Regions from separate parts of the Fictibacillus nanhaiensis genome, predicted to be linked through region 1. Evidence: a T-box and tRNA genes for the amino acid it is inferred to sense, from the RefSeq annotation. Region 1 holds a T-box; the other holds one or more tRNA genes.
What was found. A T-box is a leader RNA that pairs with one kind of tRNA and senses whether it is charged. The one in region 1 lies ahead of ACFS5O_RS09855 (valine--tRNA ligase), so its partner is inferred to be a tRNA-Val.
Positions count from the first base shown of each region.

Region 2: it encodes a tRNA-Val, which carries the amino acid that the T-box ahead of ACFS5O_RS09855 (valine--tRNA ligase) is inferred to sense. The anticodon was not compared.

Region 1 is NZ_JBHUPF010000006.1:1,252,891-1,261,231, forward strand. Features, by position in the region: gene ACFS5O_RS09840 (hypothetical protein) at 1-40, shown strand, start outside; gene ysxE (spore coat protein YsxE) at 37-1,110, shown strand; gene ACFS5O_RS09850 (hypothetical protein) at 1,373-1,567, opposite strand; T-box leader at 1,736-1,958, shown strand; gene ACFS5O_RS09855 (valine--tRNA ligase) at 2,005-4,653, shown strand; gene ACFS5O_RS09860 (bifunctional folylpolyglutamate synthase/dihydrofolate synthase) at 4,724-6,028, shown strand; gene ACFS5O_RS09865 (GGDEF domain-containing protein) at 6,137-7,858, shown strand; gene ACFS5O_RS09870 (SPOR domain-containing protein) at 7,971-8,341, shown strand, end outside.
Region 2 is NZ_JBHUPF010000006.1:2,492,630-2,500,970, reverse strand. Features, by position in the region: gene ACFS5O_RS16425 (MBL fold metallo-hydrolase) at 1-586, shown strand, start outside; gene ACFS5O_RS16420 (YetF domain-containing protein) at 558-1,253, opposite strand; gene ACFS5O_RS16415 (GNAT family N-acetyltransferase) at 1,339-1,773, opposite strand; gene ACFS5O_RS16410 (YjcG family protein) at 1,779-2,294, opposite strand; gene ACFS5O_RS16405 (alpha/beta hydrolase) at 2,357-3,085, opposite strand; gene ACFS5O_RS16400 (phosphatidylglycerophosphatase A family protein) at 3,227-3,784, shown strand; tRNA gene ACFS5O_RS16395 (tRNA-Val) at 3,904-3,979, shown strand; gene ACFS5O_RS16390 (short-chain fatty acid transporter) at 4,049-5,374, opposite strand; gene ACFS5O_RS16385 (CotD family spore coat protein) at 5,550-5,999, shown strand; gene ACFS5O_RS16380 (SDR family NAD(P)-dependent oxidoreductase) at 6,122-6,868, shown strand; gene ACFS5O_RS16375 (cation diffusion facilitator family transporter) at 6,960-7,850, shown strand; gene ACFS5O_RS16370 (VOC family protein) at 7,842-8,207, opposite strand; gene ACFS5O_RS16365 (sulfite exporter TauE/SafE family protein) at 8,214-8,341, opposite strand, start outside.

The DNA of each region.
Region 1 (8,341 bases):
CGAATGGTTTGATGAAAAAAGAAGGAAGGTGGCCCTATGACAACGGAAAGAGAAACATTAAATTACGGGCCCGTCCTTTTTCATTATGATCTATTTCCCGAGAAGATAGAGCAGCATGGGAAAGTAAAGAAGGTCATAACGAAAAGGGGTACATTTGCACTGAAAGAAGCAGAAATGACAGAAGACGAAAGAAGCTGGTTTACGCATGTGATTCAGCGTCTATCTGAAATTGGTTTTCATCAGGTCGTTCCTCTATATCCAACAAAGTTTGGTGATTATACAGTTCAGTTAGGATCTAGAACGTATTATTTAATGCCATGGTTTGCGTCTGATGAAAGAAACGAGAGAGCGAAAGACGAGGTTCTTATCGATCACTTAGGAAAGATCCATGCCTTAACACTGAAAGAGCAAGACTTTTCAAATGAAGTGGTCGAACATTCGTATCAGTATCTCATGAACAGGTGGGAAAATAGGCAATATGAGATGGAGAGATTTACGGAAGAAGCAGAACAGAAAACGTATATGTCTCCCTTCGAGCTAACCTATCTCAGTCATTTTCATCAAATTATGAGAATGACAGAAGAAGCAAAAAGAAGATTAAAAGAGTGGTATGAAACGTGTCAAAGAGAAAAACGTTATCGGAGCGTACTTTGTCATGGAAAGGTTTCAAGAAATCATTTGATCTTTAATCCAACTGGGGAAGGTCATCTACTCAATTTTGAAAAAGCCGTTCTAGATACGCCGATCAGAGATTTAGCGGTTTATTTTAGAAGAGCGGCACATCAAAAAGAATGGACTCCCGAAGAAGGAAAATCTTTATTAGATCTGTATGAAAAACACGTTCCGTTGTTAAACGAAGAAAGAGGATTATTAATTAGTTATTTATCTTATCCTGAACCTGTGTTTAATGCAGTGGATCTCTATTGTATGAAACGCAATGATTACTCTCAAATTGAAATGGTGCATAGGCTGGAGAGCAGAATAAGAGCAATGAAAAAAATCCGAAATTTCTGTGATGCGATTATGATGGCTCCACCACCTGCGCTAATCGAACCGACAGATTCAATTCCAACAAAAATTCACATAAATGATGATGGAGATCACATATAACGGCTATATGTGATCTTTTTTTGTTTTAGGCTGTTTTCATAACCTATACAGCTTTTGAAAGTAGTTGATTTCCGTTCCAGGCTGCTCACTTTCCTCGGGGCAGACGGTGAGCCACATTCGTACGTGTCACTTTTAAGTGTCTCACCTGTCCGCCTGTCCTAGCCTAGAGTCTCACACCTTCCACTCCAATCAACACTCAAAGTAGAAAAGAATTTGAAAGTAACAATCTATAAGAAAACAGCCTATAAGAAAAAAACACATGTTAAAGCACATCATAAGCGAAACATACATGGAGGATCACTAAGGTTAAAAGGATGATAAAATCAACAGCAGATGGAAATAGTATCGTCCTTAAAAGCTGAAAGACAATAAGTGGCGCAGTCAATTGTCCGATCGTTTGTTTAAGTGTGATAAACCACCCAGGAAAACGTGTTTTTCGAAAATATTTTCTAGACAAGACAAGCCCTCCAATCGCCCATTTTTTATAATTTATGCATCAATATGATTAATGTGAAAGACAAGCTGTCACGAAAGAAGGGTCAAAAGCATAGAATAACTTTTACAAGTTACGGCAATACTATTGACTAAAAACAGATAAGTTGTATAAAATATATTCAGATTCTATATTGTCGCGTAGACAGGGAATAGTACAACAGAACACCTTTTAGAGAGAGGATTCATCAGCTGAAAGAATCCTTAAGGAAAGTTCGTTGGAAGTCGCCCTTGAGCATCTTCTCTGAAACTTGAAGTAGGAGAAGACGGTCCATCCGTTATTCATGAGTGTACAGCAAGTTTATTTAGACTTGCTGTAAATAAAGGTGGTACCGCGGAGTCCTTTCGTCCTTTTTGACGAGAGGGCTTTTTTGTTTTTTAGAAATAAAGGAGGAGAATAGAATGACGAAAGAACAGAAAGAGCTAACGATGCCAACGAAGTATGATCCGAAGGCTACAGAAGAAAATCGTTATGATTTTTGGTTGAAAGGGAAATTTTTTGAAGCAAAGAGTGAGGAAGGGGAACAGCCGTATACGATTGTAATTCCACCTCCTAACGTAACAGGGAAACTACACCTCGGCCATGCATGGGATACAACGCTTCAAGATATCTTAACGCGAACAAAACGTATGCAAGGATACGATGTTCTATGGTTGCCTGGGATGGACCATGCGGGTATTGCGACCCAAGCGAAAGTAGAAGGAAAACTTCGTGAAGAAGGAATCTCGCGATATGACTTAGGTCGTGAAAAATTTCTAGAGAAGTCATGGGAATGGAAAGAAGAGTATGCAGAGTTCATTCGTAAGCAATGGGCAAAACTAGGGCTCGGTCTAGATTACTCTCGTGAACGCTTTACATTAGATGAGGGATTGTCTGAAGCCGTAAAAGAAGTTTTCGTTACTCTTTATGAAAAAGGCTTGATCTACCGTGGTGAGTATATTATCAACTGGGATCCAAAGACAAAAACTGCTCTTTCTGATATTGAAGTTATCCACCAAGATGTTCAAGGTGCGTTCTACCACATGAAGTATCCACTAGCTGATGGATCTGGACATATCGAAGTAGCTACAACTCGTCCTGAGACGATGCTTGGTGATACAGCGATCGCTGTACACCCGAAAGATGAGCGTTATCAACATTTAATCGGCAAAAAAGCGATTCTGCCAATCGTGGGACGCGAGATCGAAATTGTTGGAGATGATTATGTTGATATGGAATTTGGATCAGGTGCTGTAAAAATTACGCCTGCGCATGATCCGAATGATTTTGAGATCGGGAACAGACATAACCTTGAGCGTATCCTTGTCATGGATGAAGGCGGTCAGATGAATGACAATGCTGGAGCTTATCAAGGACTAGACCGATTTGAGTGTCGGAAGCAGATCGTTAAAGATCTTCAAGAGCAAGGTGTATTGTTCAAGATTGAAGAGCATATTCATTCTGTTGGGCACTCTGAGCGAAGTGGAGCAGTCGTTGAACCATATCTTTCAACACAGTGGTTTGTTAAGATGCAGCCGTTAGCAGATGAAGCGATCAAGCTTCAAAAAGGTGAAGATAAGATTAACTTTGTTCCTGATCGTTTCGAGAACACGTATATGCGTTGGATCGAAAACATTCGTGATTGGTGTATCTCTCGCCAACTTTGGTGGGGTCACCGAATCCCTGCATGGTTCCATAAAGAAACAGGAGAGATCTATGTTGGTAAGACAGAACCAAAAGACCCTGAAAACTGGGAGCAGGATACAGATGTACTAGACACGTGGTTCTCGTCTGCTCTATGGCCGTTCTCAACGATGGGGTGGCCTGATGAAGAATCGGCTGACTACAAACGTTACTTCCCAGGAAACGTACTCGTTACAGGTTACGATATCATTACGTTCTGGGTTTCAAGAATGGTCTTCCAATCGATCGAGTTTACGGAACAAAAGCCGTTTAATGATGTACTGATTCACGGTCTCGTTCGTGACTCCGAAGGAAGAAAGATGAGTAAATCACTCGGCAATGGTGTTGACCCGATGGATGTTATCGAGAAGTATGGCGCGGATGCATTGCGTTTCTTCTTATCTACAGGAAGTTCACCTGGAAACGACCTTCGTTTTTATTGGGAAAAGGTAGAATCTACATGGAACTTTGCCAATAAAATCTGGAACGCCTCTCGTTTTGCTTTAATGAACATGGATGGTATGCAGTATGAAGAGATCGATTTAAGCGGAAAGAAATCACTCGCTGATCAATGGATCTTAACGCGATTGAACGAAACATCAGAAGACATCACTCGTCTGATCGATGCTTACGAGTTTGGAGAAGTGGGACGTCTGCTCTATAACTTTATCTGGGATGACCTTTGTGATTGGTACATTGAAATGGCGAAACTTCCACTTTATGGGGAAGATGAAGAAGCGAAGAAAACAACTCGTTCCGTTCTAGCTTACGTGTTAGACCAAACGTTAAGATTGCTTCATCCTTTCATGCCATTTATTACAGAAGAGATCTGGCAGCACTTGCCTCATAAAGGTGAATCGATCACGATTGCTGCTTGGCCAGAAAAACGTGAAGACCTTCATTTCCCTGAAGCAGCTAAAGAGTTTGCGCTTATTACTGAAGTGATCCGTTCCGTTCGTAACATTCGTTCTGAAATGAACGTTGCACCGAGTAAGCCGATCGAGCTGCAGATCAAACCAAAAAATAAAGAAATCCTTAAAGCTCTTGAATCAAATCGTCAGTATTTAGTTCGTTTCTGTAACCCAGGAGAACTCATCATCTCAGATGAGATCTCAGCACCTGAGAAGAGCATGAGCACAATTTTAACAGGTTTAGAAATGTACCTTCCACTTGAAGGGTTGTTAAATATTGATGAAGAAATCAAGAGACTTGAAAAAGAAGCAGAAAAATACGCGAAAGAAGTAGAACGCGTACAGAAAAAATTAAGCAATGAAGGATTTATGAAGAAGGCGCCTGAAAAGGTAATAGAAGAAGAGCGTGCTAAAGAAGCGGATTATCAAGAGAAACTTGATAACGTATTGGCGCGTATAAAAGAACTTCAAAGCTAACTATCAATTATACGAGGCGAATCCTTATTTCAGCAGGGATTCGCCTTCTTTTTGATTAGAGAAAGGCGGTATTAATTTGAATACTTATCGAGAAGCATTAGAGTGGATTCATAGCTTATTGAAATTTGGTATAAAACCAGGACTGAAAAGAGTGGAATGGCTTTTAGAACGAACGGGTAACCCTGAAAAAAAGATAACGTGTATACATATTGCGGGAACAAACGGTAAGGGATCAACTGTAGAGTTCATAAGAAGCATCTTGAATGAAGCAGGTTATTCGGTAGGTACGTTTACATCACCTTATCTTATTTCCTTCAACGAGAGAGTGTCGCTGAACAGAATTCCTATTTCTGATGATGAAATTCTTCATTATGCAAGAATCGTTCGGCCACATGTTGAAGAAGTTTCTTTAACGGAGCTAGGAAGTCCTACTGAGTTTGAAGTGATAACCGTCATCTCACTTCTTTATTTTGCTGACAAACAACCTGATATCGTTGTATATGAAACAGGACTAGGAGGTCTTTACGATTCTACTAACGTGATCACGCCTATTTTAAGCCTCATTACTAACATAGGGTTTGATCATATGGGCATACTCGGTGACACACTTAAAGAGATTGCGTTTCAAAAGGCGGGGATCATCAAGAAGGATGTTCCTGTAATTACAACAGCAGATCAAAAGGAAGCTCGTGAAGTAATAGAACATAAAGCGAGAGAAATGGATGCAGAAAACTACTTCCTTGATCGTGATTTTTCTGTCGTGCATATGGAGAGTACGCCTAGTGGTGAAAGATTTTTCTATACAGATATTGAAGACAAAAAAGAGATAAACTTTGAAATTGCAATGATGGGAACGCATCAGATTAAGAACGCTGGATTAGCGGTGGCGGCTGTTAAGTATTTAACAAGATCTCATGGTTTTGAAATTCCGCTTTCTACATTAGGGGATGGACTTCGTAAGGCAAATTGGGCGGGGAGATTTGAAAAAGTTTCACACTCACCCGATATAATAATAGACGGAGCTCATAACGAACAAGGGGTCGCAGCTCTTAAAGAGACGCTGATCAATCATTATGGTTCAAAGCGAATCTTTCTTTTGTTTGCAGCATTAGAAGATAAGGCGTATGCAACGATGATGAAAGATTTGGTCAGCGTTGTTTACGAAGCATGTTTTACTACCTTTGACTTTCCAAGAGCAGCATCTGCGGAACAATTGTTGAAAGAAAGTCCACTTGAAAACTCATATAGCATCTCTTCATGGAGTGAAGCGTTACAACATTTAAAAGACCAATTACAGCAAGATGATGTTCTCATCATTACAGGATCTCTGTACTTTATTTCAGAAATTAGAAAAACATTTCAAAATTTGGAATAACATTTATTGTAATTTTTAGAACTTTTGATAAAATAAAAGATAATGAATTTGTCCTAGTAAAAAAGATGTGTATTTTAACAATCTATTATTTGAAAGGGGGACAAGGTAATGGCGACTCGTATGGCAAATAGAAAAAAACGTATGATTCTTACCGTAACGTGGATTTTCTTATTTCCGCTCGCGATCTGGACAGCTTTTCAAATGACGAGTAATCAGCCGGATATCAATGTAATTGATCTTGGTATTATAAGCTTTTTAGCGATCGTTGTTTCCTGTTTCCCGATCAAAGTGATGAATACGAACATCTCTTTCATGTCAGGTATCAATTTAGCCGTGTTCTTATATTACGGGTTAACCGTTGCCTTATATGTAACACTTTTAGCTTTAATCGCGATGTTCATCTCATTAAAAGTTCATGTTCTAAAAGAATATTACAGATATATGGCAAACACCCTGATGTTTTCGTGGCTAATCATCTGTGAAAGCACGGTCTTTCATCTTTTAGGAGGTGAAGTGGGACCGTTTGCAGTAGACGAATCTATTAATCTGATTCCAGTAATCGCTTATGTTTTAACGGGGTTAGTACTAAATCACGTAGGTCTTTATTTTATTGTTAAAGTACTATACGAAGAAGATGTTGCTTTTTTTGAGCATGATGCAGTATGGGACTTTGTATCTGAAGTTCTAGCTATTCCAGTGGGTCTCATGTTATATGTTCTATACTCTCAGCTTGGGCGTCCAGGAATCTTTTATGTGGGTCTACCTTTTCTATCATTGTCTATCATTATTAATCTGTATCATGTCAGTCAACAGATTAACGATGCTCTTCAAAAAGCGAGTGAGATTGGCCAACAGCTCTCTGAACATTTAAAAGTAAACCATATTTTGGATATTTTTATCGAAAAACTGATCGGTTTTATGAATGTTGATTTTGCTTTCATTTATGACGCTGATGCGGGTGAACATCTAAAAATCATTCGTCAGTATGAAAGTGAAGAAGGGATTCTCAACACAGTACCTATTAAAAAACATGAAGCCATCAGTGGAAGAGTGTGGTCGACAGGTAAGAGTATCCGTTATAGCAAATTGAAACAATGGCGAAAGATATCTGAAGTATTCTTTCAAGGAAAAGCACAATCTGTCCTTTCAGTGCCGATGATTAGAAATCAAAAAATCGTGGGGATCATTACGTTTGCTTCAAAAGAAAAACACGCTTTCCAAAAGCATCACTTGATTATCCTTGAAATCTTAGCAAACTATTTGGCAGTTGCGATCGATAATGCAAGAAATTACGAATCCACTAAGTTAAAAAGTGAACAATGTCCGTTAACGGGTCTGTATAATTACCGATATTTTGAGAGCATTCTAACTGAGATGTACCAAAACTATGAATATTTTAGAAAGCAGTTCTCCATCATCTTATTAGACATTGATCACTTTAAGAAAGTAAATGATACATATGGTCATCAAAGTGGAAATGAAGTATTGATCCTCTTAGCTAGAAGGTTAGAAGAATTTATTGGTGAGCGGGGGACTGTCGCAAGATATGGTGGTGAAGAATTTATTATCTTGCTGCCAGAATCAGGAGACAGAGCAGGTATCCAATTAGCCGAACAGCTTCGTTCTGTTATTTCTGATCAAGGATTTGATATACATAACGACCTTACTGATCAATGCAGACATACGATCTACATAACGGCTAGTATCGGTGTGGCAACAGCTCCTCACCAAGGAGAAGATGCACTTACATTAGTTCGTAACGCAGATCGTGCCATGTATACAGGCGCAAAACAACAAGGGAGAAATAAAGTTGCCGCTTATATCGGATAATAAATCTGGGGGAGTTTCGCACCCTGGATTTTTTTATGTTTCTATCTTTTTCTTGTTCTATTAAAACGAAAAAAGCATATGTTTTAGTAGATGATAGAGAGGAGCGGATGATATGAAACAAGAGATATCCATCTTAATCAATGGTAAAGAAAAGAACTATAGTGAAGATCCAACATCAGTTACAGAGCAGCCTGTTCATAATGAGGTAGCCGCTGCCATCGAGGAAGTGAATAGAGGGGGATATACGATTCTGGCAACTTCTCTCAAGAAACGTGAAAACTTTTTTAAAAGGAAGAACGGACATGTGTTAAACAAGAAGACAAGCATCCTTGTTCCGAATAATGGAAAAGGTTTTCCAAAGCAGATTGTTGCAGCAATCATAGGAGCTATCGTTACGGGAACGATTTTAGGTGTATTAGTCTTAACGGTATTTTCTTCTGATATTACGGAAGCTGGAGATAAAGTAACAGAAGCTTCAGCTGT
Region 2 (8,341 bases), 1.2 Mb from region 1:
AAATGAAATGAGAAATAAATTTTTAGAAGCACCAGCTATACGTGTTGATGAAATTTGTTCAGAAGGATATTTAGAACCATTTCCAGAAGTACAAGTTATTCATCTTCCAGGTCATAGTTATAATCAACATGGTATCTTATTCCGCGGTATTTTATATGCAGCCGATGCTTTTTTAGGAAAAGATGTGCTCCAAAAGCATAAGATCCCTTTTATTGTTGATGCAAGTGAAAACATAGCAACGCTTCACAAGTTGAAGATGATAGATGTAGAAGGAATGGTCCCTGGTCATGGTAACTTTGTAACCGAGTATAAAAATGTAATTCAAGATAACATCCTAATCCATGAGCAAATTACTTTAGAAGTGCAAAATGTAATTAACCATTCAAGTGATTTTGGAATATCATTTGAGAATATCGTAGCGTCCATGCTAATGAAATACGAAGTTGAACCGGCAAATTTAGGTTCATATTCCTTGTTTCGAACGGCCATCTCTGCACATCTTATACAATTGCTAGAGAACGAAAGTGCAGTATATAAGATAATGGGTGGCAAACCTGTTATTTTTTCGGTTTCGTACAAGGCATAACTAACAGTTTACCTTCTGAAAATTCTGCATACACGACTTCTGTTATATCAGAATACCCATGTTTGTGTATTTGTTCTAAAAGTTTATTTTTTGATAGTCCCGCTGTTGATAGGTTATCGTGGTTAAGTTCACCATCTAATATGAGAGTAATGGGCAATTCCGGCTGCTCCTGACTTTGCAGGTTCAAATCCTGTCTGTTTGGTGGGCCGTATTGATATTTAGGCAATATACTTAATGATCCATTAGATTCTAAAATGGCATACTCAACTTCTCTTAAGCCGAAAAAACCTTTTTGTCTAACTAAGTTTTGAAGTTGGTTGATGTCTAGTTTGCTCTTTTTAAGCATATCACGATCGATTAGTCCGTTCCGTATGACAATAGTAGGTGCGCCTTCCAGAAATTTTCGTGTTCCCTTAAATTTCTGAGTAATAATTTCAACAATATAAACCATAGAGCCCCAAACCACAATCGCATACAAGATGACGAATATAGAAGTCTCATCATCATACATAGCATTACCAACTAATTCTCCCAAGAAAATAGACGATATAAAATCAAAGGGGGTTATTTGTGAGATCTGTGTTTTTCCTAAAATTTTTGTTAATAAAAAGAGAGCGATAAACCCTACGATTAGTTCTGTCGTCAATTGCCCAACATGAATGTCCATCAACCTATTCTCCTCAACGTACGTTTTATATAACAGTTTTGACGAGATTAGACGGGAATAAACAATAAAAGCATTGAAATCGCCACTACGACGATTTCAATGCTTTTTTCATTGCTACATGCGGAATGTTAGCATCAAGAAATGGTTCTTTTGAGGTTGTTACATACCCAAGTTTTTTATAAAAGTCTTCTGCCTGAGTTTGCGCATATAATATAAGGCTCGGTAAAGAACGTTTGATGGCTGCTGTTTCCATAGCTTTCATCAATTCTTCTCCTAGTCCTTTTTTTCGATGAGAAGACAAGATACAGACGCGTTCTACTTTACCTTCTCCATTCACTTCACGAAGTCTTGCCGCACCAATCGGTGTGTCTCCATCGTAAAGAACAAAGTGTAAGGACGCATCTTCATTGTTATCAATCTCTTCTTTTTCATCAATCTGCTGTTCGCGAACGAAAACATCTTTTCTTACAGCTAGTGCATCTTGAAAACCTTGCTCGTTCGTTGTATACGTTTTAATCAATCTTATTAAACTCCTTTTCCAAGTCGAAATGTTTCATAAACTGTCCATGATCCGTTATCCAGTTGATAGAGAAGTTGAAAACGATCGATTCGTTCTTCATGTTCGATGTCTATCATACGTAAGCGTTCTAAAACGTCTGAATGTTCTTCATCAGATAGCTTTTGTCCAAGTGTTAAATGCGGTACAAAATTGTATGGTTGTTGGTGTTCAAGCGGACCAGAATATAACTGCTCATGCAGTGATTTAATCTCATCAGCTTCATTAACTTTTAGAAAGATTACGTTGTTGACAGGATGGAAAGATCCTACTTTATTAATTAGAATAGAAAAAGGATCTATGTTCTTTGCAACAGAAGAAATATAAGAGATTTGTTCTTGAATTTCTTCTTCAGTTGCCTCATAAGGCTCCTTAAGAGTAATGTGAGGTGCGATAAGGGCATAATGCGGATCATACCGTTTTCGGTAGGAATTCACTTTATCTTGTAGATTTTTTGATGGAAAAATTGCAATGCCGTATTTCATATTTCTTCCTCCCTCATCTTTTGAACTAGTATACCAAATATTCTATTTATTTCCCACAGTTACTAGTCGCTGTAAATAAACTTTAACGCGGGAATTAAGTCTTTCTGCCAATTTACCCAGAGATGATTTCCTTGAAACTCGGCGTATTTATAATCGAGAGCCAAATTATTTAGAAGCTCACTCAGTTGTCTGTTTGGCGTTAAAAAATCTTTCGTTATTCCTTCAGGATTCGTAAATTGCTCTTCTTCATCACCTATTGAGTGATAAATGGTCAACGTTTGCATCTGTTCGATCGATTCTACGGTCTCAATAAGACTTTCAGGAACGTAAGGAGACTGGACGATTACTTTACCGAACGTGTTCGGATACAGAATGCTAAGCTTAAATGCTATGTAACCACCTAGAGAATCTCCGATTAAGCCCATACCCGCACCAAGTTGGAGTGTGTTAAACTTCTCATTTAAGTAAGAGGTAAGTTCAAAGGCCATAAATCGAATGTAATTTTCGTGTTTTTCTCCTGTTGGGTCGTATTTTGCTTTTCGATCTTCGATGCCTTTATGATTAACACCAACAATGATACAGCTCTGCAAGTTTTCTTCTTCCATTAAACGATCAGCGGTTTTAGCTAGTTTTCCTAACTGAAAGTAATCTCTGCCATCTTGGGCGATTAGGATCGGGTATTTAACGAGTGGAGTAAACTTTGCAGGCAAATAAATGAGCAAATCAATTTCTTCATCCAAGTAGTTGCTGTATATTGTATCATCTGTGATTGAACCTTTAAGTATGGCCATAAAAAGTACCTCCTGTGCTGACTGATCTTTAAATTATAAGCGTTTTCATTCAACTCGTATTATTGTATCACATAATGATATAATGAAAGAATCAATTCGTTTTGCCAAAAGAGATCGAACATTAAGAAGAGGTGAAGTCTGTTGAATAATAGAGTGCACAGTCGAGAAGTTGAAGCAGCTGCAAGAAGGCTGTTGAATGAAAGAGGCGTCACAATTCCTGAAATTGCTGAGATTGTATATGAAATGCAGATACCATTTTCACCTGGCTTAACGAAAGAAGAATGTATAGAGAGCGTCGATGCTGTTCTTATGAAGCGCGAGATCCAGCATGCCATTCTTGTTGGTGTAGAACTTGATATGCTAGCGGAACAAAGAAAATTGTCTGAACCCCTTCAAAGTATCGTTGAACAAGATGAAGGTTTGTTTGGGGTAGATGAAACAATCGCACTTGGAGCCGTTTTCGGATATGGATCGATAGCCGTTACAACTTTTGGGCACCTAGATAAATTTAAGATGGGTATTATTCAAAAATTAGATACAAAGATAGCAAATGGTAAAGTGCACACATTTTTAGATGACCTTGTTGCAAGTATTGCAGCTAACGCATCAAGTCGACTCGCACACAGACTTCGAGATAAGCAGGAGCGGCTTGATCTAGAAGAGATTAAGATTCGTGATGAAGAAGAGAAAATCGGATAACAAATCAAAAAAGACACTTCAAACATCATTGAAGATGTCTTTTTTGATTTACCATAAAGAAAAGTGTTGTCAAAACTCTTAAAAAGCATATATAATAATTTTTGTTGGACAAAGATATCGATTCGATAGCTCAGCTGGGAGAGCGCTACCTTGACAGGGTAGAGGTCGGGGGTTCGAACCCCTCTCGAGTCACCATACATAATAAGTAAACCTCCTTAGCGATAAGGAGGTTTTTTTGATCATTTTTTAGTTAAATTTTGTGTGTTATAGCAACAAAAACACGCCAGAGATGAAGACCCCTGTAATAATCATCATAACAAGTCCGTACCCCATGATGTCTTTTGCTTTTAATCCCGCAATAGCTAAAGCGGGAAGGGCATAGAATGGTTGAATCATGTTTGTCCATGCATCCCCCCAAGCTACTGCCATTGCTGTTTTTGATAGAGAAACACCTAAGTTTTGCGCTGCTTCTAACATAACAGGTCCTTGAACCGCCCATTGTCCACCGCCAGAAGGAACAAAAAAGTTAACAAGACCTGCACTCCATAATGTAAACAAATGAAAAGTATGTTCGTTTGAGAAGGAAATAAGCATATTGGACAGAACAGCCACTAATCCTGATGAAGTCACGATACCCATTAGTCCTGCATAAAAAGGAAACTGAATAATAATACCGCTTGCATTTTTGACAGCATCCGTAACCGCTTTCAAAAACAACCGTGGTGTTTTATGTAAGATGATACCGATAAATAGGAATAAAAAGTTAACAATATCCAGATTTAAGGTGAAGCCATTTTTTGTGAAATAATAGACGAGGTATGAAATTCCTAAAAGCCCGATGAGGATAGATAATAACTGACTATTCTCAAGTCGGTCAGCAGGTGTTTGAATTGTTTCTTCTTTACTTGCTGCTTCTAGAGACTCTTTTTCCTCTAACAATGCAGGATCGATTACAAACGCTTTTTCACTTGGAGGGACCATTAATCTATTAATAATCGGTACCAATAGGAATAGACCTGCAAGAATGATGAAGTTGAACGATGAAAAAATTGTCTCGCTCGTTGGAACAACGCCCATAATATTCTCTGTAAAGTGTCCAGGTGTAGCGATCGTTAAGACAACAGAGCCTGATAGACCTCCACTCCAAATGATAAAACCGCTATAAGCACTTGCGATTAATAACCGATAGTCCACACCTTTTACTTTTATTGCGATCTCTTTAGCGAAGAGAGCACCAATTATAAGACCGAATCCCCAATTGATCCAGCATGCGACGAGCGCGACCAATGTTACGAGAATAATAGCTTGTCCTGGTGTTTTAGGTAACTTTGCTAAAGAACCTAATAGTTTCTTAAATAGTGGGGAGCTTGCCATCACATGACCGGTTACTAATATTAAAACCATCTGCATGGAAAACGTTAATAAACTCCAAAAACCTGTACCCCAATAATTAACGATTTCTACAGGGGTGCTATCTGTCGCTAATAAAGCTAGGCCACATACGAAGAATGTCAGTAAGATGACTAACAAGAAGGGGTCAGGCATATACCTTTGCATCAATCTGTTTGAAAATGAAATTAAAAGTTTCAAATTTCTTCTTCCTCTCCACTTAAATGATATTTGAATAGTATATATTTCAAGTACAGTTCGATTAATTTCTACAAAATCCTTTTAATACTTATTGATAAATGGACGAACTTTTTAAGTCGTCCTACATAAAATATAGAGAAATAGGATATAAGGTTTTTGAAAGGAGAACATTTTTTTGGCTTTATTTAAACGCCCTGGCATTTTTGCCAAAAAGGGAATGGTTCCTAATATGGGTGCAATGGGACCTACGATGGGAGCAATGGGGCAGATGGCGCCTACGATGGGAGCTATGCAACAGATGCCACAGATGGGTGGATGTGGATACCCAGCAGTCTCACCATCTCAATACTACCCTCCTCAAGTTTTGCCTGCACAGTTCAGTCCAACGAATCAACAAGTTCAATATAACCAGCAAGATGTATATGTTCCGATGATTCATCCAACGCAAACGACTCAAGTCAATCAGATGAACTACAAATATGTACATTACTTCCCGCAGAACACGAACGTCGTAAACCAAGCAACGCAGCAAAACCTTTGTGGAACGGTACAACCAATCATGGCACCTTGTCCTCCACCATGCCCACCGCCATGTGGCCCATGTGGCCCTTGGAGAAAGAAGTAATAGTAAAGCTGTCGACTCTGTCGGCAGTTTTTCTATTCTATTTTTGTATGAATTTGTGTGAAAATTATACGGTATGGGGAATGAATAGATTAGTACATAAAAAAATTCTGGAGGTATGAAAAATGAGTAGTGATAAAAAGGTTGTAATCGTTACAGGAGCAGCTAAAGGGATAGGAAAACAGATCGCAATCGATTTTGCCAAAGCAGGCTATATCCCTTCATTAATTGACTTTGATAAAAATGAACTAGAATCAACCTTGTCTGAAGTTACATCGATTGAAAAGAGAGCAATCGCGGTAACATGTGACGTTAAGAATCCTGATGATATTATGCAAGCAGTTGCAGAAACACATGATAAATTAGGTGATATTCAGTGCCTAATCAACAATGCTGGTCTTTCGAAATGGAAATCTCCTTATGAATTATCTGTAGATGAATGGGATGATATTTTAAACACAAACTTAAGAAGCGTATTTCTTTTTTCAAGAGAAACAGCCAAGTACATGTCTCAATCAGGTGGAGGATCCATTATCAATATGGCTTCCACTCGTGCAGCAATGTCTGAGCCACATTCTGAAGCCTATGCGGCGACTAAGGGTGGAATCGTTGCTTTAACTCATGCTTTAGCAGCATCATTCTCTGAAGATTTTATTACCGTAAACTCTATAAGCCCTGGCTGGATTCACACAGGAGATTATAAGGAGTTGCGTGAAGTCGATCATGAACAGCATCTATCAAAGAGAGTAGGTATGCCAGCAGATATTTCAAGAGCATGCTTATTTTTAGCGCAGTCTGACAATAATTTTATTACAGGGGAAAATATTACGATCGATGGCGGGATGACTAGAAAAATGATCTATGAACATTAATGTTTCCTGTAGTGAAAAAGATTGCTCTAGACCCACCCGGAATCCATTCTTTATGATGTAAAAGGTATTATTTAACGAAGGAGAATAGAGAATGCAATCTGATCAGCAAAGAAGAGTGGAACGTGGTGTTTATCTTAGTTTAGGAGCTTATATTTTTCTATCCATTGTAAAATTAGTATCAGGCATTTTCTTTAATTCAGATGCATTAGTTGCAGACGGATTAAACAATGCTACAGATATAATCGCATCTATTGCCGTATTAATAGGGCTGAAAATTTCAAGAAAGCCAGCAGACGAGGACCATCCTTATGGTCATTTACGAGCAGAAACGATTGCATCGATGGTTGCATCGTTTATCATGGTTGTTATCGGAATAGAAGTATTAATATCTTCTATTAAAAAGATGTTTAACGGAGTGGAAACAGAGCCTTCCTTGACGGCAGCCTTAATCGCACTGTTTGGGGCGGCTGTTATGATCATCGTTTATTTGTATAATATTAAGGTAGCAAAAGAAACAGACAGTCAAGGGCTAAAAGCAGCCGCTCTAGATAATCGTTCAGACGCGTTTGTAAGTATTGGAGCTGCAGTGGGAATCTTTGGTGCACAGATCGGTTTACCGTGGCTAGATCCTGCCGCAGCCGTTCTTGTGGGTCTTATCATCATTAAAACAGGTTGGGAGATTTTCACTGAAACCTCCCATAACCTATCAGATGGCTTTGATTATGAAGAAGGCAAAGAAATGGAACACAAGATTCTAGATGTTGAAGGTGTAGAGAACGTGGGAGACCTGAAAGCTCGTAAACACGGTAATCGAGCGATTATCGATGTAACGATTAAAGTCGATCCTTCCCTTAACGTGGTGGAAAGTCATGAGATCACAGAAAAGATCGAAGACACCATCAAAGAAGCTTATAATGTGGAGAGTATACAAGTTCACGTTGAACCAGAGGATGGGAAAGACAAAGATAATTTATTAAACTAAAGAAGGCTGAATAAATTCGATCCGATTCCCAAAGGGATCTCTTATCGTAAATCGAGAAAATCCTGGAATGGGAAGTTCTTCTTGGATCTGAATGTGGTGGAGAGAAAGGTGTTCCTTGAAGCTAGAGAGGTTATCAACGAAAAAAGCGGGATGGTGTTTACCTTTATAAACCTGTTCTTCCACTCCGATGTGAAGTTGTTGATGTCCGATTTGAAACCACATCCCACCATTTTTTCGAAGCGCCTCTGGTTTCGGAATTTCTTTAAGCTGTAACATACTTTCATAAAAAGCTCTAGCTTCCTCTTCTTTACCACGAGGAATACATAATTGGACATGATGAATACCAGTTATTTTCATATTCGATTACCTCCATTGAATAATTAATTGAAGAATAAGTACAACAGTTACAGTCCTCATAAGGATTGTAACTTGTTTTGTTTTTAAACGAGGTGCTAGTTTTACAGCAGCCTGCGCTCCACAGATGCTTCCGA